Regions from separate parts of the Pseudoalteromonas sp. Z1A6 genome, predicted to be linked through region 1. Evidence: predicted binding sites of a transcription regulator. Region 1 holds the regulator's gene; each other region holds the start of a gene.
The links. The regulator ArgR, encoded in region 1, controls arginine synthesis, uptake and breakdown. The targets are predictions, from matches to a motif close to ANTGAATANNTATTCANT.
Positions count from the first base shown of each region.

Region 2: the regulator ArgR is predicted to act here: its motif matches at 5,556-5,573, upstream of gltB (glutamate synthase large subunit).
Region 3: the regulator ArgR is predicted to act here: its motif matches at 1,014-1,031, upstream of argC (N-acetyl-gamma-glutamyl-phosphate reductase).

Region 1 is NZ_WTKW01000226.1:105-6,320, forward strand. It holds gene mdh (malate dehydrogenase) at 1-871, opposite strand, end outside; gene argR (transcriptional regulator ArgR) at 1,097-1,564, shown strand; gene GQR46_RS13815 (Dyp-type peroxidase) at 1,572-2,471, opposite strand; gene GQR46_RS13820 (ABC transporter ATP-binding protein) at 2,520-3,569, opposite strand; gene GQR46_RS13825 (iron ABC transporter permease) at 3,570-5,201, opposite strand; gene GQR46_RS13830 (Fe(3+) ABC transporter substrate-binding protein) at 5,201-6,205, opposite strand.
Region 2 is NZ_WTKW01000053.1:1,944-16,252, forward strand. It holds gene GQR46_RS05400 (FAD-dependent oxidoreductase) at 1-987, opposite strand, end outside; gene gltB (glutamate synthase large subunit) at 997-5,454, opposite strand; gene GQR46_RS05410 (efflux RND transporter periplasmic adaptor subunit) at 6,153-7,406, shown strand; gene GQR46_RS05415 (ABC transporter ATP-binding protein) at 7,449-8,159, shown strand; gene GQR46_RS05420 (ABC transporter permease) at 8,163-9,476, shown strand; gene GQR46_RS05425 (FtsX-like permease family protein) at 9,488-10,696, shown strand; gene GQR46_RS05430 (sigma-54 dependent transcriptional regulator) at 10,818-12,149, shown strand; gene GQR46_RS05435 (ATP-binding protein) at 12,149-13,462, shown strand; gene GQR46_RS05440 (Grx4 family monothiol glutaredoxin) at 13,553-13,891, opposite strand; gene GQR46_RS05445 (Fe-Mn family superoxide dismutase) at 14,158-14,309, shown strand, end outside.
Region 3 is NZ_WTKW01000186.1:749-8,078, reverse strand. It holds gene argE (acetylornithine deacetylase) at 1-957, opposite strand, end outside; gene argC (N-acetyl-gamma-glutamyl-phosphate reductase) at 1,182-2,192, shown strand; gene argB (acetylglutamate kinase) at 2,193-2,960, shown strand; gene GQR46_RS12385 (ornithine carbamoyltransferase) at 2,968-3,900, shown strand; gene GQR46_RS12380 (argininosuccinate synthase) at 3,897-5,099, shown strand; gene argH (argininosuccinate lyase) at 5,149-7,014, shown strand; gene GQR46_RS12370 (hypothetical protein) at 7,280-7,330, shown strand, end outside.

The DNA.
Region 1 (6,216 bases):
TTGCTTTTGTTTCAAATGCGCTTAGTTCGCCGTAAGAAAGAATTTCTTCTACGCCGTTTTTACCTAAACGTACTGGATGTGCAAAGTACTCTGCATCGCCATTTTCAACAGCAACGTAAGCGTAATCTACAACTTCTTCACCCTGTAGGCCTTTAACTAAAGACATACAAAAACGAGCTGCAGCAGCACCCATAGATAGCGTAGCTGAACCACCGCCTGCTTTAGCATTTACAACTTCAGTACCCGCATTTTGGATACGTGGAGTAAGTGCAGCAACTTCTTCATCTGTGAAAGAAACACCTTCAACTTGAGAAAGTAGAGGCAGAATAGTTGTGCCTGAGTGACCACCAATTACTGGTACTTTAACAGTTGCTACGTCTACGCCTTTAAGTTCAGCAACAAATGCTTCTGAACGAATAACGTCAAGCGTAGTAATACCGAATACGCGTTTAGCGTCGTAAGTACCTGCTTTTTTGAATACTTCAGCAACGATTGGAACTGTGCCATTTACTGGGTTAGTAATAATACCTACTAACGCTTTAGGACAGCTAGCAACAATGCCTTCTGCTAAAGTTTTGATGATACCAGCATTTACATTAAATAAATCAGCACGATCCATACCTGGTTTACGTGGCATACCCGCTGGGATAAGAACGATGTCAGAGCCTTCAAGCGCTTTGTTTAATTCGTCTGCGCCAAAGCCTGCTACTTTAACATCTGTTGGGATGTGAGAAAGGTCAACCGCAACACCTGGTACTACTGGTGCAACATCATAAAGTGATAATTCAGAGCCAGCTGGTAAGCCTGTTTTTAATAGTAAAGACAACGCTTGGCCGATACCGCCTGCAGCACCTAATACAGCAACTTTCATTGGAATTCTCCGTAATTTGAGGTAGGAAACATTTGTGGCTCTTAAGATAATGAAATTAGCGACTAAAAACAAATTTATCCTGTCTATTTCAAGTATATTTTCGACCATAGTCGTAAACTTTTGTGATTTAACGCATCAAACTGGCAAGTTAACTAAACAACTGCTGCATAATTATTCATTTTTGTGTAGAATTTGCGGCATAAATAACAAAAACGAATAAAGACTATGCAACCACAAGATAAACAAGAAGCACTGGTAAAAGCATTTAAATCACTATTAAAAGAAGAAAATTTTGGCTCTCAAGGCGAAATAGTTGATGCATTAAAAGATCAAGGCTTTGACAATATAAGCCAAAGTAAAGTATCGCGCATGCTAAGTAAATTTGGTGCTGTACGCACACGTAACGCCAAACAAGAAATGGTTTACTGCTTACCAGCTGAAATGGGTGTACCTACGGCTAAAAGCCCATTACGCCAATTAGTAATCGACATTATGCACAACGAAATGATGATCATTATTCGTACCAGTCCAGGTGCTGCTCAGCTTATTGCGCGTTTATTAGATTCATTAGGTAAAGCAGATGGCGTACTAGGAACAATTGCAGGCGACGATACTATTTTTATCGCTCCTGCTAAAATATCTGAAATAGATGTAACACTTGAACGTGTTCGCATTTTATTTGATACGGTTTAATAGCAAACTAAATTTGTTTTAAAAACCCGACTGAAGGCGCAAAGAAAGCAGAACCCATATCGGCTTGAGTAAAATCAAGCCAGTGGTCGTAACACTCCCCTTCCCCTAAACGACTATTAAGTACTTTTTCAAATGCGGTGCCCGTACAAGCGCATGTAATTGATAACATTCCCTGCTCATACACATCGCCATAAGGCATGCTCTGATTTAATAGTAGCGGTTGTCCGTCTTCGTCTTTTAGCTCGCTACGTGACGCATGGCTGGTTTCAATCGCGGGGGTAATTAGCGTGTTATCAAGGCGCGTACGCCCCATTATTTGTTCTTGCTCACTCAATGATAAGTGCTGCCACATAGTTAAGTCATGCTTATAACGCTGTACATGAATATAACTCCCCTGATCTTCAAAATTGCCAGGGTTACTAATTAAAGCCGTAGCGCGCTTTTTTCTTCCATGTGCGGTGTCGCCACCATAAATAAAACCATTAAAATCACGACCATCTAAAAAGCGAAAATTACGAATTTGCTCCACCAGCTCAACATCGGGAGCAAATAGTTTTAAAATTTGCAGCGCAAATAAATGGTTAACGTCTTCACGGTCAGAGCGAATTTGCACAAATAAATCGCACGGTTGTACGCTCATTTGATGATCGCTATGGTTTATATTAGGAAAGCTCTGTAATTCGCTTGGGATGTATTCAGGGAGGATATGCGGCCAATATTGCGCACCAATAGCAACCATGCAAGAGAGCATTGATTCTGAAAATTGATCGCTAAATTCTTCTTCAATAGCGCTTACTTGTTTTAACTTTGCGCGAAGTGATTCATCTTGACCATCAAACACATTAAAAAATAAGTGCAAACCGTGTAAGTTTGCTTCAGCACAAATCCCTGATTGCGCTTGCGCCATTGTTATTCCTTAGTTTTACAGATAAAAACACAGCGAATAACAAATTAATTACGATTCGAAAAAATTCACCGTGTGAGGTTTTATTTTTATTATAACCTGTTCATTATTTTCAAATGACTGGCCATATTGTGCAGCAACTTCAATTTCTTGTTTATCAATAACAAGTGAATAAACATACGCCGAACCAATAAAGCGACGACTTATGATTGTAGCTCGCTTGCTGAATTTGTCACTTTGGTTATCTGCCACTAATTCTATTTGATGGGGACGTACATATATAAGCCCTACGCTTACGTCATGCTTACTCTCAACATAAGATTCGACTAAACCAAATGGTGTTTTGTATTCAGTTGCTGTTAATACTTCTGCGCTCAAGTATATGCCTTGACCCAGAAACTCTGCAACCTCCTTTGAACATGGATCTGCAAAAAGCTGCTCAGGCGTGCCTTGTTGCTCAATTTTACCGCGATGCATAATGGCAAGTGTATCTGAAAAGGCAAACGCCTCTTCTTTTGAGTGTGTAACAAACACAGCAGATACTTGAGTTGCTTTAATAATTCGACGTATATCGGCAATTAATTCAAAGCGTACTTGTGTATCAATATTTGAAAAAGGTTCATCTAGTAGCAATAGACTAGGCTTATAAGCTAATGCGCGAGCAATAGCTACACGTTGTTGTTGACCACCCGATAACTGATGCGGAAACCTGTCGGCACAGCCAATTAAATGCACAAGCTTGAGCATTTCATCAACGCGTTGTTGCTTTTGAGCTTTACTCATTTTACTAAGCCCAAATGCAATATTATTTGCCACCGTTAAATGCGGAAACAACGCATAATCTTGAAACATCATGCCGATGTTGCGATGCTCAGGTGAGACAAACGATTGCTCATCACTCACTAATTTACCGTCTATAAAAATAGACCCTTGCTTGGCTTCAATTAAACCTGCAATCGCTTTTAACGTGGTCGTTTTGCCGCACCCACTCGCTCCGAGTAGACAAACAATTTCATCTTTACCCACCGTTAAATCTAAATCGTGAATAACCTTTGTGCCGTTATAGTGATAGCTCACGCCTTGTAAAATTAAACTACTCATTTAACTACGCTGCTCCATAGAACGATTAATAAAATACAAAGGAATAAACCCAACAATAACAATAAATAATGCCGATATAGAAGCAAGCTCTAACTGCTCGTCACTCACATACTGAAATACATGAGTAGCTAAGCTTTCAAAATTAAACGGCCTGAGCAATAGCGCAGCCGGCAGTTCTTTCATGCACTCAATAAATACCAATAAAGCAGCAGTAAGCAATCCTCTTCGCAGTAAAGGTAGGTGCACTAAACGCAGTGTTTGTCCTTGGCTTTTACCCATTGATTGGCTTGCCATATCAAGTGATGGGCTAATACGTAAAAAACTCGACTCAATTGCTCCGTGTGCAATGGCGTAAAACCTAACAATATAAGCAATAATAATAGTAAGAATGCTACCTGTAAGCAGTAAGCCAATATCTAAATTATACGGCTCGAGCGCTGTGTTAATGGTGTTCTCTAATAATGTAAGTGGTAACAAAACCGCAATAGCGAGTACTGTGCCAGGCAACGCATATCCTGTGCTTGCTAAACGCCCAGGAATAAGCGGATACGTTTGCTTTGCCACACGCTGATAAAAAACGACAAAAATACTCAACGTAATCGTTATTAGGCTCACAACCCCAGCCACTTTTAAACTTTGCCAAGCGTAACTAAAAAACTCTACATTCCATGCTTTATCAAAGTAGGTAATGGCGTAATTTATAAGTACTGTAATAGGGATTACAAACGCGATAAATAAAATAAAGCTGCAAAATGCCGTTGCGAGCCAAGCTGACTTTCCTTTTAATACATAGAGAGATTCACTATTTACACTTGATTGGCGCTCAAATACCGCTTGGTTACGACGACTAAAGCGCTCTGCCATTAATGCTAAAAATAACAGTAATAACATCACACCCGATATTTTAGCTGCCGCTGTAAGTGAGTAATAACCAAACCACGTATCGTATACGGCAGTCGTTAATGTACTTACGGCAAAATAACTCACTGTTGCAAAGTCAGCCATGGTTTCCATACTTATAAGCGCAAGAGCCGCCACAATAGCCCCACGAGAGAGTACTAAGCTTACTTTAAAGAAACTTTGCCAAGGAGATAATCCCATTAACTGGCTAGCTTGTACTAATTTGAATGACTGCTCGCGAAGAGCCGTTTTAAAAATCAAAAATAAATACGGATAAAGCACCAAGGCAATCATAACGATGGCCCCAGGTAATGTACGTATATCAAAAAACCAATAGTCATTAGGCGATTGCCAGCCAAACCATTCTCTCAGCGCTATTTGCACCGGGCCCGCATAATCTAATAAATCAGTGTATACATAGGCAATAATATAGGTGGGCATAGCAAGGGGCAGCATAAGTGCCCATTCAAACTGTTTTTTACCCGGGAAACTACAGTAAGCCGTTAGCCACCCAAGTGGCAAAGCTATGGCGCAGCTAAGGACGCAAACACCTAAAACAAGCAATACGGTATTGGTTATGTAATCCCAAAGCACGGTATCCCACAGGTGGGAAAACACCTCAGAGCTACCTTGTAGAGATTCAAAAAGAAGAAAAAACAACGGGGCCGATAGAATTAAGCCAGTCGACCACGCAAAGAGCTGCCATTTAGACAGCTTAAATTTATTAGTCATTAAAGATCGAACTTCACCTCATCAATTAGCTTAAGCGCTAACGGACGATATTTACTAATCTCATCAAGTGGCAAGCTGTCTTCTTTAAAACTCCCCCAAGAGGCAACCAAACTTGATAGTTCAACACCCGACTTAACTGGATACTCCATATTTAATGAGGCATACATGTTTTGTGCTTTGCTGTCGGTCATATATTCTATGAGCTTTAATGCATTTTCAGGGTTTTTAGCATATTTGGTAATAACCGCACCCGAAACATTTATGTGTGAGCCACGATTAGTTTGATTTGGAAAGTTAATATTTACGGCCTCTGCCCAACCTTTTTGCTCTTTATCTTCTAGCATTTTACCAAGATAGTAACTATTACCTAATGCCAAGTTACATAAACCTTCTTTAACTGCTTTAACTTGAGCACGATCGTTACCTTGAGGTTTACGTGCTAAATTAGCCTTAACACCTTCAAGCCACTCTTTGGTTTGCGCTTCACCATGGTGTGCAATCATAGAAGCCACTAAACCTAAGTTATAGGGATGTTTGCCTGATCGCGTACAAATTTGTCCTTTGTATTTAGGATCTGCTAAATCTTCATAAGTGAGCTTAGGTAACTCACCAACTCGCTCTTTTGATGAATACACATTACGCACTCGCTTAGTGAGCGCGACCCATTGGCCATCACCGTCACGAAAAGCTGCAGGCACGTTATTATTTACACTGTCACTTTTTATAGTTTGTGTTAATTTTAAATCTTCTAATTGAATAAGCGCACTAAAATTAGAGGTTAATACTAAATCGGCTTTACTGTGTTTACCTTCGCGTTTAACACGCTCAATTAACCCTTTTTTAGCAAAAACAACATTGGTTTTTATTCCCGTTTGTTTTGTAAAATCTTCTAAAATTGGCTGAATCAAAAACGGCTGACGAAAAGAATAGATATTAACAACGTCACTTGCAAAGGCTGATGCCGATGCTGCTAATCCTAAAAAAAGTGTAAATACTGTCTTCATTATTTCACCTA
Region 2 (14,309 bases), on a different contig from region 1:
ACGTTTAGAGCCTGGCATATTTTCTTTATCACGACGATAAGCACACGTTACTTTTGCAGCATTTTGTCGAATAGACGTACGCACACAGTCCATCGCTGTATCACCACCGCCAAGTACAACTACTTTTTGATTAGCCATATCAATACACGGTTGTTTTGTCTCGTCGTAGCCCATTACACGGTTCGTGTTACCAATCAAAAACGGCAATGCATCGTGAACACCCGCTGCATCTTCATTTTCAAGACCTGCACGCATACTCTGATACGTACCAACCCCTAAAAACACAGCGTCGTAATCAGCTAAAATTTGGTCAAGTGTAATATCAACACCTACTTCAACATTTAACTTAAATTCTACGCCCATTTCAGTGAAAATTTCACGGCGCTTTTGCATTACTGATTTTTCAAGTTTAAAAGAAGGAATACCAAATGTGAGTAGTCCACCTATTTCTGGGTGACGATCAAACACCACTGGTTTAACACCGTTACGCACTAAAATATCAGCACACCCTAAACCTGCAGGGCCCGCACCAATAATGGCTACTTTTTTGTCAGTCCATGTTACATAAGACATATCAGGCTTCCAGCCCATTTTAAATGCCTCATCAGTAATGTATTTTTCAATATTACCAATTGTAACCGCACCAAACTCTTCATCGAGCGTACACGAGCCTTCACACAAGCGGTCTTGTGGGCAAACACGCCCACAAACCTCTGGTAAGCTATTTGTACGATGAGAAAGCTCTGCCGCCTCTATAATACGGCCTGTGCGTATTAACTTTAGCCATTGTGGAATGTAGTTATGTACTGGACATTTCCACTCACAGTATGGGTTACCACAATCTAAACAACGGTCAGCTTGTGAGTTAACCTGATTCTCTGAAAAGGGTTCGTAAATTTCTACGAAAGATTTTTTACGTGACGAGATTGGTTTTTTGCGTGGGTCTACACGCTGCACGTCTATAAATTGATATACATTTTCGCTCATACTGCCCCCTTATTGCGCCTGAACACGTAGTTCGGCACTACTGCGAGCGCGATGCCCGAGTAAACTTTTTACGTCGCTTGATATTGGTTTTACTAATTTGAACATAGGTAAGTACAATTCAAAGTTAGCTAAAATACTTTCTGCACGGCATGAGCCAGTAAGCTCTAAATGCTCAGCAATTAAACCGCGTAAATGCTCTTGATGCGATGTTAATTCATCCAGCGTTACTATTTCTACTAGCTCTGGATTAATGCGTTTTTCAAAATCATTTCGCTCATCTAAAATATAAGCAAAACCACCGGTCATACCCGCACCAAAGTTAACACCTACATTACCAAGTACACATACAACGCCGCCCGTCATGTATTCACAACCGTTATCACCTACACCTTCAACAACCGCTTGCACACCTGAGTTCCGAACTGCAAAGCGCTCGCCTGCACAACCTGCAGCAAACAGTTTACCGCCTGTTGCACCGTATAAACATGTGTTGCCTGCAATTGTGGCTTTGTGACTTTCGAACGACGAGCCAAGTGGTGGACGAATAACTAACTTGCCACCCGCCATGCCTTTACCTACGTAATCGTTTGCATCACCAACCAATGTCATTTCAAGGCCGCCGGCATTCCACACACCAAATGATTGACCCGCAGTACCGTGTAGTTCAATTACTACAGGGTCAGCCGCCATACCTTGGTTGCCATATTTATCAGCAATATAGCCAGAAAGCATTGCACCTACCGATCTGTCCGTATTACAAATACGACTTACTAGTGAAATACCGCTTGAAGCATCAATTGCGTCTTGCGCCTTAGCTAGTAGGCTCTCATTAAGTTTTCCTAAATAATGTGAGCTATTAGGCGCACTACAATAAAGCGTTTCGCCAGTTGGGTTATTAGGCTGAGCAATTACTGAAGATAAATCAATTTTCTTCTGTTTTGCTGTTTTGCCTTCAATTGCTTCAAGCAAATCTAAACGACCGATTAAATCAGTTAAGTTTACAACACCCAAGCTTGCCATGATTTCACGTGCTTCTTGCGCTATAAACTTAAAGTAGTTCATCGCCATTTCTGGTAAGCCGTGGTAATGCTTTTGACGAAGTGTTTCGTCTTGTGTTGCAACACCGGTCGCACAGTTGTTTAAATGGCAAATTCGTAAGTATTTACAACCAAGCGCAACCATTGGGCCGGTACCAAAGCCAAAACTTTCTGCACCTAAAATTGCCGCTTTAATTATATCTAAACCCGTTTTTAAGCCACCATCTGTTTGCAAGCGAATACGATGACGCAGTCCATTTTCAACAAGAGCTTGCTGCGTTTCTGCAAGTCCTAGCTCCCATGGGCTACCTGCATATTTAACTGAAGTAAGTGGGCTTGCGCCTGTACCACCATCATAGCCAGAAATAGTAATTAAATCGGCATACGCTTTAGCAACACCCGTTGCAATGGTTCCTACGCCTGGTTCTGAAACCAGTTTTACAGAAATTAGCGCTTTAGGGTTTACTTGTTTCAAATCGAAAATTAGCTGCGCTAAATCTTCAATTGAATAAATATCGTGATGTGGTGGTGGCGAAATTAACGTAACACCGGGAACCGAATAACGAAGTTTAGCAATGTATGGAGTTACTTTTTCACCCGGTAATTGACCGCCTTCGCCTGGTTTTGCACCTTGCGCTACTTTAATTTGAATAACGTCAGCACTGCGTAAATAATGCGGCGTTACGCCAAATCGACCTGAAGCAACTTGTTTAATACGCGAGTTTTTCTCGGTACCATAACGCAGCTTATCTTCGCCGCCTTCACCAGAGTTTGAACAACCGCCTAAGCGGTTCATTGCAATTGCTAGAGCCTCATGCGCTTCTGGCGATAATGCACCAATACTCATTGCTGCTGAATCGAAACGCTTGTATAGGTTTTCTGCAGGCTCTACATCATCGATGCTAATGCCTTGCTCTGGAATTTTAAGCGCAAGCATGTCACGTAAAGTGGCAATAGGACGCGTATTAACAAGTTTTGCATATTCACTGTAATCACTATATTCACCAGAACGAACTGCTTTTTGCAGGGTTTGGATTACATCAGGATTATAAGCATGATACTCGCCGCCATGTACGTACTTAAACAAGCCGCCGTGGCTTAATAATTTACGCTTACTTAGAGCGAGTTTGTGTAAGCTTTGCTGATCGTCATCAAAGTCGGTAAAGCATGCGCCCTGTATGCGACTTGCCACACCTTTAAAGCACATTTGTACAATAGCGTCAGATAAACCAACCGCTTCAAACAACATTGAGCAGCGATATGACGCAACCGTACTTATGCCCATTTTAGACATGATTTTGTATAAGCCCTTGTTAATGGCTTTACGGTAAGCAAGAGTTACTTCGCAATACGACTTATTAATAATTTTGCTGTCGCTCATCGCAACTAACGATTCATACGCAAGGTATGGATAAATTGCCGTAGCACCAAAGCCTAATAACACAGCAAACTGATGCGCATCACGCACGCTACCGGTTTCAATGATAATGTTTGATTCACAGCGAAGATTGTTATCAACTAATCGTTTTTGTACCGCACCTACAGCCATAGCTGCTGGAATCGGCAAATTTGCTTCATTAAAGTTACGGTCAGTTAAAATAAGCATTATACAACCAGCGGCTGCTTTTTCTTGTGCTTGGTCACAAATACGCGTTACCGCATTTTCTAAACCTTCTTCAACTGTGTAGGTAATATCAATTTTACAGTAGCTGTAATGCGCTTCATCAGCATTTAATAGCTGCTGCATGTCTGCGTACATTAAAATTGGCGTATCAAACTGTAGGCGCTTAGCGTGGCCTGTTGTTTCGTTAAATACGTTTTGCTCACTACCAATACATGTCGCAAGTGACATTACATGATTTTCACGCAGTGGATCGATAGGTGGGTTTGTTACTTGCGCAAATTTTTGGCGGAAGTAATCATAAAGCGAACGATGCCCTTCACTAAGCACTGCAAATGGCGTGTCATCACCCATTGAGCCGGTTGCTTCTTGGCCGTTTTCACCCATTACACGAATAACGCTATCAAGCTCTTCGTTGGTATAACCAAACATTTTTTGATATTTAGCTAGCGTTTCGTCATCAAATGAGCGATTACCGGCGTCTTGTTCAGTAAGCTCTTCAAATGGAACTAAACGCTTAACATTCTCCTCAAGCCATGACTTGTAAGGATGGCGAGACTTTAAATCTTGATCGATTTCATCTGAGTGCCAAATTTTGCCAAGCTTAGTATCAATAACTAATAATTCACCTGGACCAACACGGCCTTTTTCAACTACTTCATCGGCAGTGTAATCCCAAATACCCACTTCTGATGCAAGCGTAATAAAGCCATCTTGTGTAATTACATAACGCGCTGGGCGAAGTCCATTACGGTCAAGGTTACAAGCCGCAAAACGACCATCCGACATAACAATACCTGCCGGGCCATCCCATGGTTCCATATGCATAGAGTTAAAGTCGTAAAATGCACGTAAATCGTCGTCCATTGCACGGTTTTTCTGCCATGCAGGTGGTACGAGCATACGCATAGCGCGGAATAAATCCATGCCACCAGCTAAAAATAGCTCAAGCATATTATCTAGGCTTGATGAATCAGAACCGGTTTCGTTTACAAACGGCGCTGCGCTTTGTAAATCAGGAATAAGCGGTGACGCAAACTTGTATGAACGTGCGCGTGCCCACTGGCGGTTACCTTCAATAGTATTAATTTCACCATTGTGTGCTAAATAGCGGAAAGGTTGAGCTAAAGGCCAACGCGGCTGAGTATTAGTAGAAAAGCGCTGATGGAAAACACAAATCGCACTCGTCATACGAATATCAGCTAAATCTAGGTAAAAATTTGGTAAATCTGCAGGCATCATTAAGCCTTTATAGATAGTTACCAAACCAGATAGACTTGCGATATAGAAAGCTTCGTCATCAACAATGCGCTTTTCAGCGCGGCGGCGTGCTACATATAAGCGACGCTCTAAGTCTTTAGAACGCCAACCTTCTGGCGCGCTAACAAAAATTTGTTCAAAACCTGGTAATTGCTGTACAGCAATAGGACCGAGCATTGATGGGTCGGTTGGCACAACGCGCCAACCTAAAATATTTAACGTTTCTTTTTCTAATTCTTCGCTAAGTATTTGTTTTGCAGCTTGCGCTAAAACAGGGTCTGAATTTAAAAATATCATACCCACTGCGTAGTTTTTGCCTAAGTGCCAGTTATGTTCACTAGCAATAGCACGGAAAAAGCTATCTGGTTTTTGTAATAATAAACCACAGCCATCACCTGTTTTACCATCGGCAGATATACCACCACGGTGCTGCATGCGATCAAGCCCCGTAATAGCAGTACGAATAAGCCTATGACTAGCTTGACCATTAACTTGAGCTATTAAGCCAAAGCCACAATTTTCTTTTTCTAACTTTGAGTCGTATAACATAGACCCCTCCCCTTGCTGCACTGTTAGCGTGGATGAACTGCTCGACGATTTGCTAACAGACGGACAAAACTAGCCTCTATCTTAAATAGAGTCAATAGCACTTTGAATACATATTCACATTCTTGAATATTTCTCACTTCATAGCAAGATTTCTTTTTATCATTATTTTTAACATTTAGCGTTATTTTAACCACTATTTTTTCATGACACTGGTGTCAAGTTTAACATATTGTAAAAAACACAAGCATTCAGCGTGCCAGCTTACGTAAACGTAAAGGCAACCGAAAGTGAATAAGTATTCAACACTAGAGGGGCTATTCAGTTAACATTTAGATAGTTTTATGCTATTTCATTACTTTAATGGCTTAACATCCCCGATTATTGCTGCTCATTAGTATAGTTATGAAAGTTCATGTCATTTTTTGTACGTTAATAGTGAATTTTTATTTAAAACTATGTCCGATGCGGACACATAAACTGTCCGCGGACATGAATTTCAATAACAAAAAAATAAAATCACTTAAATATCAATAAGATAATGGTTGGCATATTAATCGTATAGCTTTATATATAATCGCTAATTGGAATTACTATGTTTACTCTAAGCTTATTTTTACTCTCTCCTATTGCCGCTATTTGCACAGCAGCTTTATTACTGCTGTGCGAAAAATACATAAAAGCAATTTAGGGGAAATTAAATGATTAAAGATACCAGCGCACAAGACATACAAGTAAAGGCACCTATAAGCTATAAAAAATACGCGATAATCACTGCGATTGTTTTCATTGTGGTCTCTGCAATTGCTTATATTTTTTTAACGAGCCATAGCGCTAAAAGCTCTATTAGCCGCTCAAAAGTACAGATTGCAAAAGTACATGTTAAAGCGCTCATTCGAGACATTGCCGCCAGTGGTAAAATTGTTGCTGCTAATGCTCCTAAAATCTACAGTCCAGAACGGGGATTTATAGATTTAAAAGTAAAGGCCGGCGATACAGTAAAGCAAGGCAACACACTTGCCCTGCTGCAAAGCCCTGAGTCAACTAATGAATTAAAGCAACAGGAGTCTGTACTTAAAAGACTTGAAGGCGAGCAGCAAAGGCAGCATTTGCAAGCAAGACGCCAAACACTCACTTTAAATAAAACACTCGATATGGCGCAAGTTGAGCTTAACGCCGCTGAGCGCGAAAATCGTCGCGCACAGTTATCAATACAAAAGCACTTAATTAGCCAAATTGATCTAGAAAAAGCAGTTGATGATTTATCCCGAGCTAAGCTCTCCTATAAGCATGCGCAGCAAGAGGTATTGCTTGCCAAAGACACGCTCGCTTTTGAACTACAAGCTGCTAAAAGTGATGTGACCCGCCAACAACTTATTGTTGATGACTTAATCCGAAAAGTAAGCAACCTATCTATTAAGGCTACCGTTACAGGGATCGTGGGTAACCTATTAGTGCAACAAAAAGCCGCAGTGACGCAAAGCCAACCTCTTATGACTCTCGTCGACTTAAGTAATTTTGAAGCCGAACTCCAAGTTCCTGAAAGTTACGCAAACGAATTAGGGCTCGGTATGGAAGTAGAGCTTAAGTTAGGCAATGAAACAGTGATGGGGAATTTATCCGCCATATCACCAGAAGTTAATAATCGTGAAGTAACAGCACGCGTCCGGTTTAAAGGTGTTACTAACAACATTCGTCAGAACCAACGCTTAACTGCACGTATTTTACTCGACAACCGAGAAGGTGTAATGCAAGTAAAGCGTGGTGCATTTATGCAGCAAGGCGGAATTATAGCTTATAAAGTCGATGGCAATATCGCAAAGCGTATACCTATTACAATAGGCGCCACCAGCATTAATGCGGTTGAGCTTTTAAGTGGACTAAAAGAAAACGATGAAATTATTATTTCAAGCTACAGCGACTTTAAGCAAGCCAACACGATTTTATTAAATTAAACAGACGTTCTCAACCAACGCTAAAAATAATTAGGAACAACGATGTTACAAATGAACAATGTAAGTAAAGTATACCAAACAGAAATGGTACAAACCCATGCGCTTCGAGATTTTAATCTGCAAGTAAACGAAGGCGAATTTATTGCTGTTACTGGTCCTAGCGGCTCAGGAAAAACAACCTTTTTAAATATTGCAGGTATGCTCGAGCCTTTTAACGAAGGTGAATACCTGCTGGATGGCGTTAATGTTGGCAGCCTAAACGATAACCAACGTGCTGATTTACGTAATCAAAAAATTGGCTTTATATTCCAAGGCTTTAATTTGATCCCCGATTTAAATTTATATGAAAACATAGAAGTTCCTCTTCGCTACAGAGGGATTAAAGCAAATGAGCGAAAACGTCGAATTGAGCAATGCCTTGAACAAGTTGGTTTAGCATCTCGCGCTAAACACTTACCTCAACAACTCTCTGGTGGCCAGCAACAACGTGTAGCAATAGCCCGTGCGCTTGCTGGTGAACCTCGTTTTTTACTTGCCGATGAGCCAACAGGTAACCTTGACAGCTTAATGGCTCGCCAAGTTATGGAGTTACTTGAACAAATCAATCGCGACGGTGCCACTATTGTAATGGTAACTCATGATAGCGAATTAGCCCGCCGTGCTCCGCGTAATATTCAAGTAGTTGATGGACAACTTGCCGACTTTACGCTTTATCAGGGCGCGCAAACTATAAAAACAGCATCGGGGGTTTAACTAATGTTTATTCATTATTTAGATTTAAGTTGGCGCAGCTTCAAGCGCACCCCATTGGTTAGCTTTTTAATGGTACTTGCCATTGCGATAGGTATAGGCATAACAATGACCAGCCTTAGTGTTTATCACATGATGTCGGCCGATCCTATTCCAGAAAAAAGCAGCCAACTTTACAGTGTGCAATTACAAACAATGGACGATGGTAGTACGTGGTGGACAGAAGATAACATGCCACTGCAATTGACCTATCAAGATGCAGAGAACTTATTAAACGCACCCACGTCAGAGAAAAAAGTGGCTATGATGCGTACCGGCTTTTCAGTTTATTTAGACTCCGACAAAATAAAACCTTTTATAGGTAATGCTCGCATGACAACGCCTGACTTTTTTAGCATGTTTAATTTGTCATTTCTATACGGAGGGGCTTGGAGCAAAGAGCAAGAAAACTCAGCCGCACCTGTGGTTGTTATTACCCAAGAGATAAACGATAAACTATTTGCAGGACAAAACTCCGTCGGAGAACTGATTTACTTAGATGATGCAAGCTATCAAGTAGTTGGTGTTATTAACCATTGGCCTCTCAATATTAAATATTATGATTTAAATAACGGTGCATTTAATCAAGTAGAAGAATTATTTATGCCCTTTAGCTTAATAAAGGCAAAAGAGCTCGTAAGTTGGGGCAATAGCAATGGATGGAAACACGAAAACACACCAACCTTTGCAGATAAACTGCAATCTGAGCAAGTATGGATCCAGTTTTGGGCAGAGCTAAATACGCTTGAACAAAAACAAGCCTATCAAAATTACTTATTAGCCTATATGCAAGAACAACAAAAACGTGGTCGATTTAATCGTAAAGAACTTGAGTATAAACTTCGCGATGTAAACCAATGGATGCAATACAACAACGTCGTCACCGAAGACAATAAAATTTTAGTGGGCCTGAGCTTTATGTTCTTAGGTGTCTGCTTAGCCAATATTTTAGGTTTACTTTTAGCCAAGTTTTTACGCAGAGCGCCAGAAGTAGGTGTAAGACGCGCATTAGGCGCTAGTAAAAGGCAAATATTTTTACAGCACTTAGTTGAGGTCGCCATGCTTGGCTTTATAGGTGGCATGCTAGGAATTGTACTAGCACAACTTGGCTTAATGGGCGTAGTGCAAAGCTACGACTACTATGAAAACTTAGCAACAATGGATTTGACCATGCTATTGAGCGCCCCATTGATTGCAATTACAACCTGCATTTTGGCTGGTTTGTACCCAGCTTGGTTAGTGTGTAAAACCAATCCTGCTATTTATCTTAAGAGCCAATAAGGAATTTAACAATGTTAGAAATAAAACCTATATTTAACGCCTTATGCCGCTCAAAGGTGGGCGCTGTATTACTGCTAATTCAAATTGCAATTACCACAGCTATAGTCAGTAATGCTGCATTTATCATTCAAGACAGAATTAGCTATTTAAATCAAGAAACGGGCTACCCTGAGCAAGATATATTTAAGTTTAATGTAATGACCTTTGGTACTGATATTAACTTAAGCCAGCAGTTTGAGCTTGATGAAAGCATGCTTAGAAAAATGCCAGGCGTAGTTGATGCCGCATTAAGCAGTAGTATCCCGCTATCAGGCAGTGGCAGCGCTTCGAGCTTTAATTTACAACCCGCTCCACAAGAAGGCCTAAGTGTAAGAACTGCTTATTTTTTTATAGATGACCACGCAATTAATACCTACGGCGTTAACTTAATTGCAGGGCGAAACTTTACCGAAGATGAAGTGCTAGTTACAAACGAAATTACACAAAAGCGCACCAACGTCACTATAGTCACTAAAGCCTTACTTGATGAGCTCTACCCTGATGGAGATGGTTTAGGAAAAATAGTTTATTTTGGTGACCTACCACTTAAAGTTATTGGCGTGATCGGAAACATGAAAGGCCCGTGGCTCAAAGACAGTAAACCCGATAATCTTGCGTTTATTCCTTATATTAAAGCAGCAAGTTATGCACAAGTTGCCGTTCGTACAGAGCCTGGTCAGCGAGCAGCTGTAATGAAAGAAATAGAAAATGCCATGCTCGAAAATTACAGCAAACGCGTTATTAATAACATTAAAGGACTTGATGAATTAAAAAATGAGTATACCGCTAAAGACCGCCTCATGATGCGCATGCTCATAGTATTAATCACTATTTTAGTGCTTATAACCGCTCTCGGTATTTTTGGCTTAACCTTATTTAATATTAGCAAACGTACTAAGCAAATTGGCACACGCAGAGCACTTGGTGCAAGAAAGTCAGCTATTGTTAGCTACTTTTTAGTAGAAAATGCATTAATTTGTAGCCTAGGTTTAGCCTTAGGTGTGGTAACAGCAATACTACTTGGGAAAATGTTAATGCAGTATTTTTCTGTAGCCGCACTACCGCCAAGCTATATAGCCGTTACCGCCATTGTCGTATTATTAATGAGCTTACTTGCGGTATTAGGGCCGGCTAAACGCGCTGCTAATATTTCGCCCAGTATCGCAACTCGCACAATTTAACCTAGAATCCGCTTGAGGTAGATTTATTATCCAGAGTTTAGGTTACTAAATCATGTAAAAATCACTATGCTACACTGATTAGTAAGGCAGTGTAGCCATTAAAAAATTATAAAAATAACCTATGACTCATAAAATACTCATTGTTGATGATAACCAAGCAGTACTCGATGCACTTTCATTGTTGCTCGAGATCCACGACTTTTCGGTAGTGACTGCAACAAACCCGTTTGATGCTCTGCAAATAGTTCGCTATCAGCGAATTGAGCTTGTAATTCAAGACATGAACTTTACCAGCGACACAACCTCTGGCGAAGAAGGTAAAACGTTGTTTTATGAACTACGAGAAATAAACCCACACCTCCCTATTATACTTATTACAGCCTGGACCGAACTTGCTACCGCTATTGAGCTTGTAAAAGCCGGTGCTGCCGATTACTTACCAAAACCCTGGGATGATGCAAAACTACTAGTTTGTATCAGTAACTTAATAGAGCTAGGCAGTGCTAAAAAAATAGTGGCGACACATAATCGCCATCAACAAGAGCGTGAAGGTACATTTAAAAGCGCAGACCTTGCCGGGCTAATATTTAAAAGCACGGCTATGGAACGACTGGTCACTATGGCGCTACAAGTAGCTAAATCTGATATATCTGCATTAATTACAGGCCCTAATGGAAGTGGTAAAGAGTGCATTGCGCATATCATTCAAAAAAACTCCCCACTTGTATCGCAACCTTTTATTAAGGTAAACGCAGGCGCACTACCACAAGAACTTATAGAAGCCGAACTTTTTGGCGCTGAAGCTGGCGCATACACGGGGATAACTAAACAACGTATTGGTCGATTTGAAGCAGCTGATGGCGGTACGTTATTTTTAGATGAAATTGGTAATTTACCACTCTCAGGACAAATAAAATTACTACGCGTAGTACAAACCGGCGAGTTTGAACGTTTAGGCTCAACACAAACACAAAAAGTAAATGTGCGGGTTATATCGGCCACTAACGAAAACCTGCTACAAGCAATTGAACAAGGTCGATTTAGGGAAGACTTATATTATCGCCTTAATGTAATTGAACTCAATGTGCCTGCCCTTAGCGAAAGGCAAGATGATGTTTTAGCACTTATTAGCCATTTTTTACCTCACCGAGAGCTGACTATAAACACAGAGCAAGCACTTCAACATTATAAATGGCCAGGTAACGTTCGAGAGCTAGAAAATGCTTGTAAACGTGTAGCGGTGCTAAAACCAACAGGTGCGCTTACAGTCGATGACTTTGCACTTTCGTCATCGGTTACTGCTCAACAAGAAGCAAAAGCAGAACCGACCAAACAGGAAATAGAACACGCAATGCGCGCTCATCAAGGTGTTATAGCCAAAGTGGCCCGTGAATTTGGTTTAAGCCGACAAGCTCTTTATCGTCGATTACAAAAAATGGGTATTGATTATTAATGCCAAACATTATTAGCCACTTTACCCTAAGCCAAAAGGTTGTGTTAATTTGCGCACTTTGTAGCGCGCTGCCTGTTTTTATTATTGCCGCACTTAGTGGTTTTGATATGTACTACACTCTGTTTTTAATATTACTAACGCTTGCATTTAGCACCTTGCTTTCAAGAGCTCTCACCAAACCAATAAAGCTTGGCATGCAATCGCTCGAAACCGGGTTGCTTAATTTTAAAGATGGTGAGCTCTCCAGCTTACTAGCGTATAAAAGTAATGATGAACTTGGAAAACTATGCCGACTTTATAATCAAACCGCTAAACAGCTTCGCCAAGAAAAACAATGGATTTACCAGCGCGAGTTAATGCTTGATAAAGTATTGCAAAGCTCGCCGCAAGCGTTATTACTGGTCAATGATAATAATACGGTGGTATTTAGTAATTTAATTAGCCGTAGTTTATTTAATAGCGCAACCCGCCTTGAAGGTATGCAGCTAAGTAAATTGCTCGAAAATTCGCCCCTGCAATTAATAGCAGCTATAGAGCACGGTGTTGATGGCCTCTTTAATATAGAAATAGAGAATCAAGACTCGCAAACTTGGCATTTAGCCACCGGGGAGTTTTTACTCAATAACCAAAAGCATCATTTATATATATTTAAACAATTAACCCGTGAGCTTAGTCGCCAAGAAGTTGCCGTGTGGAAAAAGGTAATACGCATTATCAGCCACGAATTGAATAATTCACTCGGCCCTATGTCGTCCATGTTACACAGCGCACAATTGCTCGCAAATAAAGTTGATGAGCCCCGCCTTGCCCGTGTATTTGCAACTATTGATGAGCGAATTAGTCATTTAACTGAATTTGTACAAGGCTATGGCAAGTTTGCTAAATTACCTCAGCCACAAAAAACACGGATTAACTGGCAAAACACACTCAATAATTTAAAAAATCACTGGCAATTTAGCTACGAAATAAAAAATCCACACAATGAATTACAAGCTGATCAAGCCCAACTCGAGCAGCTGCTCATAAACTTATTAAAAAATTCACACGAGTCAGGCTCCAACTCCAATGAAATACATATTCAGGTCGAATTTGTACCCCAAGCTTGTGTTATAAATGTGAGCGACTGCGGCAAAGGTATGAGCGAGCAAGTAATGGCAAATGCTTTAGTGCCCTTTTATTCTACAAAAAGTACGGGAAGTGGTTTAGGGCTAGCCTTATGCAGAGAAATAGCAGAAGCGCACCAGGGGCATATAAGTTTACATAACAAAATAGAGGGCGGCTTAAACGTACAAGTGAGCCTTCCTTATTCGTAAATTCACAAAAATTAAAAACAACAAAGCCACTTAAAAAGTGGCTTTGTGTTTAAAGAGCTTAATAACCTGAGTTCAGGTTGAGTAATAAAATTACTCTGCGTCAGCTTCTTTATATTTAGCAGCAGTTTCTGTAATTAACGGCTGTAATTCACCGCGTTGAAACATTTCGATAATAATGTCACAACCACCAACTAATTCGCCATCTACCCATAATTGCGGGAATGTTGGCCAATTTGCGTATGCTGGAAGCTCAGCACGAATGTCTGGATTAAGTAAAATATCAACGTATGCAAATGGTTCACCACATGACATTAACGCTTGCGATGCTTGTGAAGAAAAACCACAATTTGGTAATTTTGGTGACCCTTTCATGAAAAGGATTATTGGGTTTTCTGAAATTTGCTGTTTAATTTTATCAATGGTTTCCATCTACAACCTCAAAGTAACGATAGCTAAATATATTTAGGTCTTGAAAATAACTCATCGTGACCACAAATATATAACTTAAAATGGGCAAATAAAGCCGCAATTGAAATAGTCTTTCGCAATAGCATTGCTGTTTGCTTAAACTTGAGTAAAATACTCAACAATTATAGTAACACTATATTACCGCTTGGTATAGGTAACTGCTCTGTTTCAACAGGCATTACGTATTACCAAATGGACTATCAACCAAAGAAGATGGAGATAAAAAAATGGCATTTGAACTACCGTCACTACCATATGCAATCGACGCACTTGAGCCACATATTTCAAAAGAAACACTAGAGTTTCACCATGGCAAACACCACAACACTTACGTGGTTAAGCTTAATGGTTTAATCCCTGGTACTGAGTTTGAAAACAA
Region 3 (7,330 bases), on a different contig from region 1:
CGCTATTTTTTCAGCCATTTTAACTAAAGCACTGTCGGTGCTACCACTAAATGCCGGGATTGGTTCATGTAAATCAATAACGCTCACCGCATTTGGGTATTGCTGATTTATCTCTTTTGTTGCATCAAGCACTAATGCTTGTAGTTCTTGTACACTTAAACCTGGTAATGGGCGCATGTCTATATGCATTTCACAGCAACCACAAATTCTATTCGCATTATCGCCACCATGAATATTACCTAAGTTTAATGTTGGATAAGGAATTTCAAAGTGATTTATTGAATACTTATGCTTTAATTGCTCTTTTAAGATCATCAATTTTGTAATCACTTTATGCATTACTTCAATGGCGTTAAGGCCACGTTCGGGATCTGAGCTATGCCCAGAGCGACCAACCACTCTTATTGCTGTACTCATATGGCCCTTGTGCATAAATACTGGCGTCATATCAGTAGGTTCGCCAATTATACAGCATGCAGGTTTTAAATTAGGGTGCTTACATATTTGCTGTGCACCTGCCATAGTTGTTTCTTCATCGGCAGTGGCGAGTATTAAAATAGGTTGAGTTTGCTGCTTTTCATCAAGTTCACTAATCGCTTGTAATACAAAAGCAAAAAATCCTTTCATATCAATACTTCCCAGCCCATACAATTTATTGTCTAGTTCGGTAAGTTTAAACGGATTGTGGTTCCAGCGGCTGTCATCAAAAGGCACTGTATCTGTGTGGCCCGCAAGCATTAACCCGCCATCGCCTTTTCCACGCTTTGCTAATAAATTAAAGCGGCCTTTACCTCCTTCTAATTCAATAATTTCACACGTAAAACCGAGTGTTTCGCACCACCTAGCAAGGAGTTCAATTACGTTTTTATTGCTCATACACAAGCTGTCTTCAATTGCACTAATAGAAGGGGCTGCAATCAATTGTTGATACATAGAAATAAACGAAGGCAAAGGCATAAAAAAATCCAAAATTATTATTCAATTTAATTGCATAACAATATAAAAGTATTTATGATGAATATCAATTCACTTTTTAAGCATAAATATATTAAAGTAAAGCTATGAAAATAATGCGACGATAATCTACAAATTCATTAAATTAAGTCTTAATTTAGCGTCTTAGCTAGTTTAAGCGAACAACATATATATTTAGCAGTAAATTTTAAAATAACGAGTAATCAATGAATGTAGTTATTATTGGCGCAAGCGGTTATAGCGGCGCAGAGTTAGCAAGCTTAGTTGCTAATCATCCAAACCTTACCTTAACAGGCTGTTATGTATCTGAGGGTAGCTTAGATAAAAATAAATTACTAAGTGATTTATACCCAGAGCACCTTGGCTTACTAGATTGTCCTTTACTTCCTCTTAGTGCATCAGCTTTTGATGACATTCAAAGTGATGCTGACTATGTGTGTTTATGTACCGATCACAAAGTAAGTGTTGATTTAGCGCCTCAATTTTTAGCTATGGGTAAAAAAGTATTTGATTTATCTGGTGGCTATCGCCTAGCAAATAATGATGATTACGTTACTTATTATGGTTTTGAGCATCAACACCCAGAGCTTTTAAATGAAGCGGCTTACGGTTTAGCAGAGTGGAACAGTGATGCTATCGCTAACGCAAAGCTAATTGCTGTTGCAGGCTGTTACCCAACAGCGGCGCTCAATGCACTTAAACCGCTTAAACAAGCAGGCTTATTGAGCAGCGAAAGTATTATCATTAATGCCGTTTCGGGCGTTACGGGTGCCGGGCGTAAAGCGAGTGTAGGAACACATTTTTGTGAGGTATCGCTTGCACCTTATGGTTTGTTTAACCATCGCCACGGTCCTGAAATTGAACAACACCTTGGCCACAAAGTATTATTTACACCGCATCTAGGTAGCTTTGCGCGCGGTATTTTAGAAACTATTTATGTACAACTTAAGCCTGACGTTACCAAGGAAAACGTTGCATCGGCTTATCAAGTGCTTGCTAACGAACCATTAATTCGTTTGTTAGGCGATAAAATACCTTCAATTAAAGGTGTTGCTAAGCAACCATTTGTTGATATTGGCTGGCAGCAACAAGGCACGCAGTTAATTGTAATGTCTGCCATTGATAACTTATTAAAAGGCGCTGCTGGACAAGCTTTGCAGTGTATTAATATTTCTATGAATTTAGATCACACTACGGGCTTAAAAGGAGCGTTTTAAATGAGTAAAAAAACGTGGGTTATTAAACTCGGTGGTGCAGTACTTAATACAGAAAATGCAGCAAAAGCGTTATTTGACGTGCTAAGCGAGCAAAAAAATGATGAGTTTGTCATTGTTCATGGCGGTGGTTCTTTAGTAGATACATGGCTAAAGCAAGCGGGTTTTGCTAGTGCTAAACACCAAGGTTTACGTATTAGTCCAGCAGAGCAAATGCCTTATATAGTGGGTGCGCTTGCAGGTTGCGCTAATAAACAATTAATGACTCAAGCTATAAGCGCAGGGCATAAGCCTGTCGGCTTAAGTCTTTTTGAGGCGGGTGTGACTGCAACCCAAAAATTAAAAGCGCTTTGCTTAGTGGGTAAATGCACAAGTAACGACGATTCTATCATCAATGATTTACTTAGAATTTCTCGTTTACCTATTGTTAGCTCTATCGGCTTTGATGAACAAGGCTTGTGGTACAACGTAAATGCAGATGAAGCTGCAGCGGCTATTGCCAGTAATTTAAATGCAGAACTAATTTTTATGACGGATGTAGAAGCGGTGCTTGACGCAAATAAACAACCGTTACATCAACTTGACACAAAACACATTGATACTTTAATTACAGATGGAGTAATTGTGGGCGGGATGGAGGTCAAAGTTAAGACCAGCCTTCACGCTGCCCAACATTTACGACGCGGTGTGTATATTTCCAGCTGGCAAAAGCCAGAAAATTTAACTGCTCTGCTGCAAGGTGAGCATGTCGGAACAAAGATTACACCATAGGTTTATTATGTTTGAGAATTTTTTAACAGGTTTAGAATTAGACCAAAAAGGCGCACTTAATTTATTAAAGTTAGCGCAAGATATAAAAGCAAAGCCAGAAAAATACAGCCAAGTATTATCGGGTAAATCAATCGTAACATTGTTTGAAAAGCAAAGTTTACGTACACGTTTATCGTTTGATATAGGTATTAATCGCCTTGGTGGTCATGCTGTTTATTTAGATCAGCAAAATGGCGCTATGGGTGCACGTGAATCAATTAAAGATTTTGCACTTAATATTTCTACTTGGGCCGACGGTATTGTGGCGCGTGTAAATCAGCACAGCACATTAACCACGTTAGGTGAATATTCATCGGTACCAGTGGTAAATAGCTTGTGTGACTTGTACCACCCTTGCCAAGCACTTGCTGATTTTTTAACACTCCAAGAAGTACATGGCGATGTGAGTCAGCTTAAAGTAGCTTACTTAGGTGAGGGCAATAACGTGACTCATTCATTGATGTTACTTGCCGCAACGCTAGGTACTGACTTTGTTGCTGTAACACCAAAAGGGTGTTCGCCAGATTCACAAATACTTAAAAAAGCAGAGCAAATTGCAGCAATGAATGGCGCATCAGTCATGGTGAGCGATAGAGTTGAAGCTGCGGTTGGTGCAAACGTTGTATACGCAGATACATGGGTATCAATGGGTGATACAACGCCGCTTGAGCAAGTAAAAGAAAAATACATGCCTTATCAATTAAACCAGGCATTGCTAGATCAAACAGGTGCGACTACGGTATTACATTGCCAACCGGCACACCGTGAATTTGAAATTACCTCTGAGGTAATGGATGGTCCAGCATCAAAAATCATTCAACAAGCAGAGAATCGCATGCATGCGCAAAATGCTCTGCTAGTTACATTACTAAATCCAAATTTTGTTAAGGAACACCTATGAGTTCAATTAAAAAAGTCGTTTTAGCCTATTCTGGTGGTCTTGATACGTCGGCTATCGTGCCATGGTTAAAAGAAAACTACGGCTGTGAAGTAATCGCGTTTGTTGCCGATGTAGGTCAAGGCGCTGAAGAACTTGAAGGCGTAGAAGCTAAAGCAATTGCCTCTGGTGCATCTGAATGTTACGTAGTTGACTTAAAAGATGAAATGGTAAGTGATTACATTTACCCAACGCTTAAAACGGGCTCAATTTACGAAGGTACTTATTTATTAGGTACTTCTATGGCGCGCCCAATTATTGCTAAAGCACAAGTTGAAATTGCACGTAAAGTAGGTGCTGATGCACTTTCTCATGGTTGTACTGGTAAAGGTAATGACCAAGTTCGTTTTGAATCATGTTTTGCAGCACTAGCCCCTGATTTAAAAGTAATTGCGCCATGGCGTGAGTGGGACTTATCGAGCCGTGAATCATTACTTGATTACTTAGCAGAGCGTGACATTCCGTGTTCAGCATCTGCTACAAAAATTTATAGCCGTGATGCTAACGCATGGCATATTTCGCACGAAGGTGGTGAGCTTGAAGACCCATGGTGTCAACCAACTGAACAAGTATGGACTTGGACTAACTCTCCAGAGCAAGCACCAGATAAATCAGAACTAGTAACATTAAAAGTTGTTGAAGGCGAAGTGGTTGCTGTAAATGGCGTAGAGCTTAAACCTTACGATTGTTTAGTTAAATTAAACGATATTGCATCGCCTCATGGTGTTGGACGTGTTGATATTGTAGAAAACCGTTTAGTTGGCATGAAGTCACGCGGTTGTTATGAAACGCCAGGCGGCACAGTCATTATGGCAGCGCTTCAAGCCATTGACGAGCTAGTGCTTGATAAAGCAAGCCGTAAGTGGAAAGAAGTACTCGGTGGTGAGTTTTCACATTTAGTATACGACGGCCGTTGGTTTACGCCTCTTAAAGATTCTATTTTAGCCGGTGCTGAAGCACTTTCTAAAGTGGCAACAGGTGAAGTGGTACTTAAGCTATACAAAGGCCAAGTAACTGCAGTTCAAAAGCAGTCACCAAATAGCTTATACAGCGAAGCATTTGCTACATTTGGCGAAGATGATGTGTACGACCAATCACACGCTGAAGGCTTTATTCGTTTATTCTCGCTTTCAAGCAGAATTTCAGCACTCGCTAAAAAGTAATTTATTACGCCCCTCATAAAAGGGGCACTACAGGGTTTGGAGAGATTTCATGGCATTATGGGGCGGACGTTTTTCTACGGGTCCAGATGAGGCGTTTAAGCAATTTAACGACTCTCTTCCCTTTGACTACCAGTTAGCAGAGCAAGATATTATTGGCTCTGTGGCATGGGCTGGTGCACTTGAACAGGTAAGTGTACTTTCAAGTGACGAGCACACAAGATTAGTGGCTGCATTAAATGAGCTGCTTGAAGAAGTTAAAGCAGATCCACAAGCGGTAGCTACTTCAGGTGCAGAGGATATTCATTCACATGTTGAAGCAGCTCTAATTGAAAAAGTAGGTGATTTAGCTAAAAAATTACATACAGGCCGAAGCCGTAATGACCAAGTTGCCACCGACTTTAGATTATGGTGCCGTGATACGGCTGACCATTTACTAGATGCTATTGCACAGCTTAAAGGCGAGTTTGTAGCGCTTGCAGAGCGAGAGCTTGGCACAATATTACCAGGTTACACGCACTTACAGCGCGCACAACCAGTATTGTTTAGCCACTGGTGTATGGCGTATGTAGAGATGCTAGAGCGTGATGAAAGCCGCCTGCAAGATGCTAAAGCGCGCATGAATTTTTGCCCATTAGGCAGTGGTGCATTAGCAGGTACAGCTTATCCGATTGATCGCCAAGCATTAGCGCATGGGCTAGGTTTTACAGCGGCTACAAAAAACAGCCTTGATGGTGTATCTGATCGTGATTTTGTTTTAGATCTTTTAAGTTGTGCGTCTATTTCGATGATTCACTTATCTCGTATGTCAGAGGATTTGATTTTTTATAATTCGGGTGAAGCCGGATTTATAGAGCTTGCTGATAACGTAACATCAGGCTCATCGCTCATGCCTCAGAAAAAAAATCCTGATGCACTCGAGCTTATTCGCGGTAAAACCGGACGTGTGTTTGGTGCATTTAGCGCTATGATGATGACGTTAAAAGCGCTGCCACTTGCATACAATAAAGATATGCAAGAAGACAAAGAAGGGCTATTCGACGCTATGCCAACATGGCTTGCATGTATTCATATGGCGCAAGCATGTATTAAAGGCGTTAAAGTAAACGGCGATAAGACACTTGCTGCAGCAAAAGGAGGGCATGCAAATGCCACCGAACTTGCTGATTACTTAGTTGCTAAAGGTGTGCCATTTAGAGAAGGGCATCACATTGTAGGTGTACTTGTACAGCTTGCGATTAGCGAAGGTAAAACGCTTGAAGAGCTATCGCTTGAGCAGTACAAATCAGTAAACACTGTATTTGAAGACGATGTTTACCCAGTACTTGAAATTGATGCATGTATAAAAGCACGTAAAGCCCTTGGTGGGACGTCTATTGAACAAGTAACTAATGCTGTTAAAGAAGCCAAAAAAAAACAGCAAATAACGGTACGTGATGCAAATTTAGATGATGTAGAAGCAATTGCCACACTTATACAGCATTGGGCAACGGTAGGTGAAAACCTGCCTCGTGCAAAAAGCGATATGGTGCACTCTATTAACGAGTTTGCAGTAACGGAAATAAATGGAAAAGTGTCGGGCTGTGCGTCGTTATACATTTACGATACCGGCCTTGCTGAAATACGCTCATTGGGTATAGACCCAAAAAGTAAAGTGTCGGGGCAGGGTAGACAGCTTGTAGATCATCTACTTACTAAAGCCAAAAAATTGGCACTTAACCGAGTTATTGTATTAACACGCGTACCAGATTTTTTTGAACAACAACGTTTTACTTTTTGTAGCAAAGACTCTTTGCCTGAAAAAGTAATGAAAGATTGTGAACTTTGCCTTCGTAAAGAAAATTGTGACGAAGTAGCAATGGAATATATTTTGAAGCTAAGTACACGTGCGGAGATCCCGTGTAAATACGTAGCTTAAACTCCCTGGATACAAAAAACGTACGGTTATCCCTGTGCGTTTTTTTATGTTTGTAGTAAACTGGTCGGAGCTGTTTGGTTTGATTATATAAGTATGTTTTGAGTGAGTTTTAAGATGTCAAAAAAAGTTGGCACATTGGTTGCTTTGTATAAGGTAGATAGCAAAATAGCTATCACTACTTTAAACAGGTGATGCATTTATCTACATAATAATGTGGTTAAAAGTTGCACCAAATATAATTAAAACTTTTACAAGGATCAATCACATGCAAGTTTCAGCTAATAGCCAAGTACAAATGCAAGCATACAACAAAACA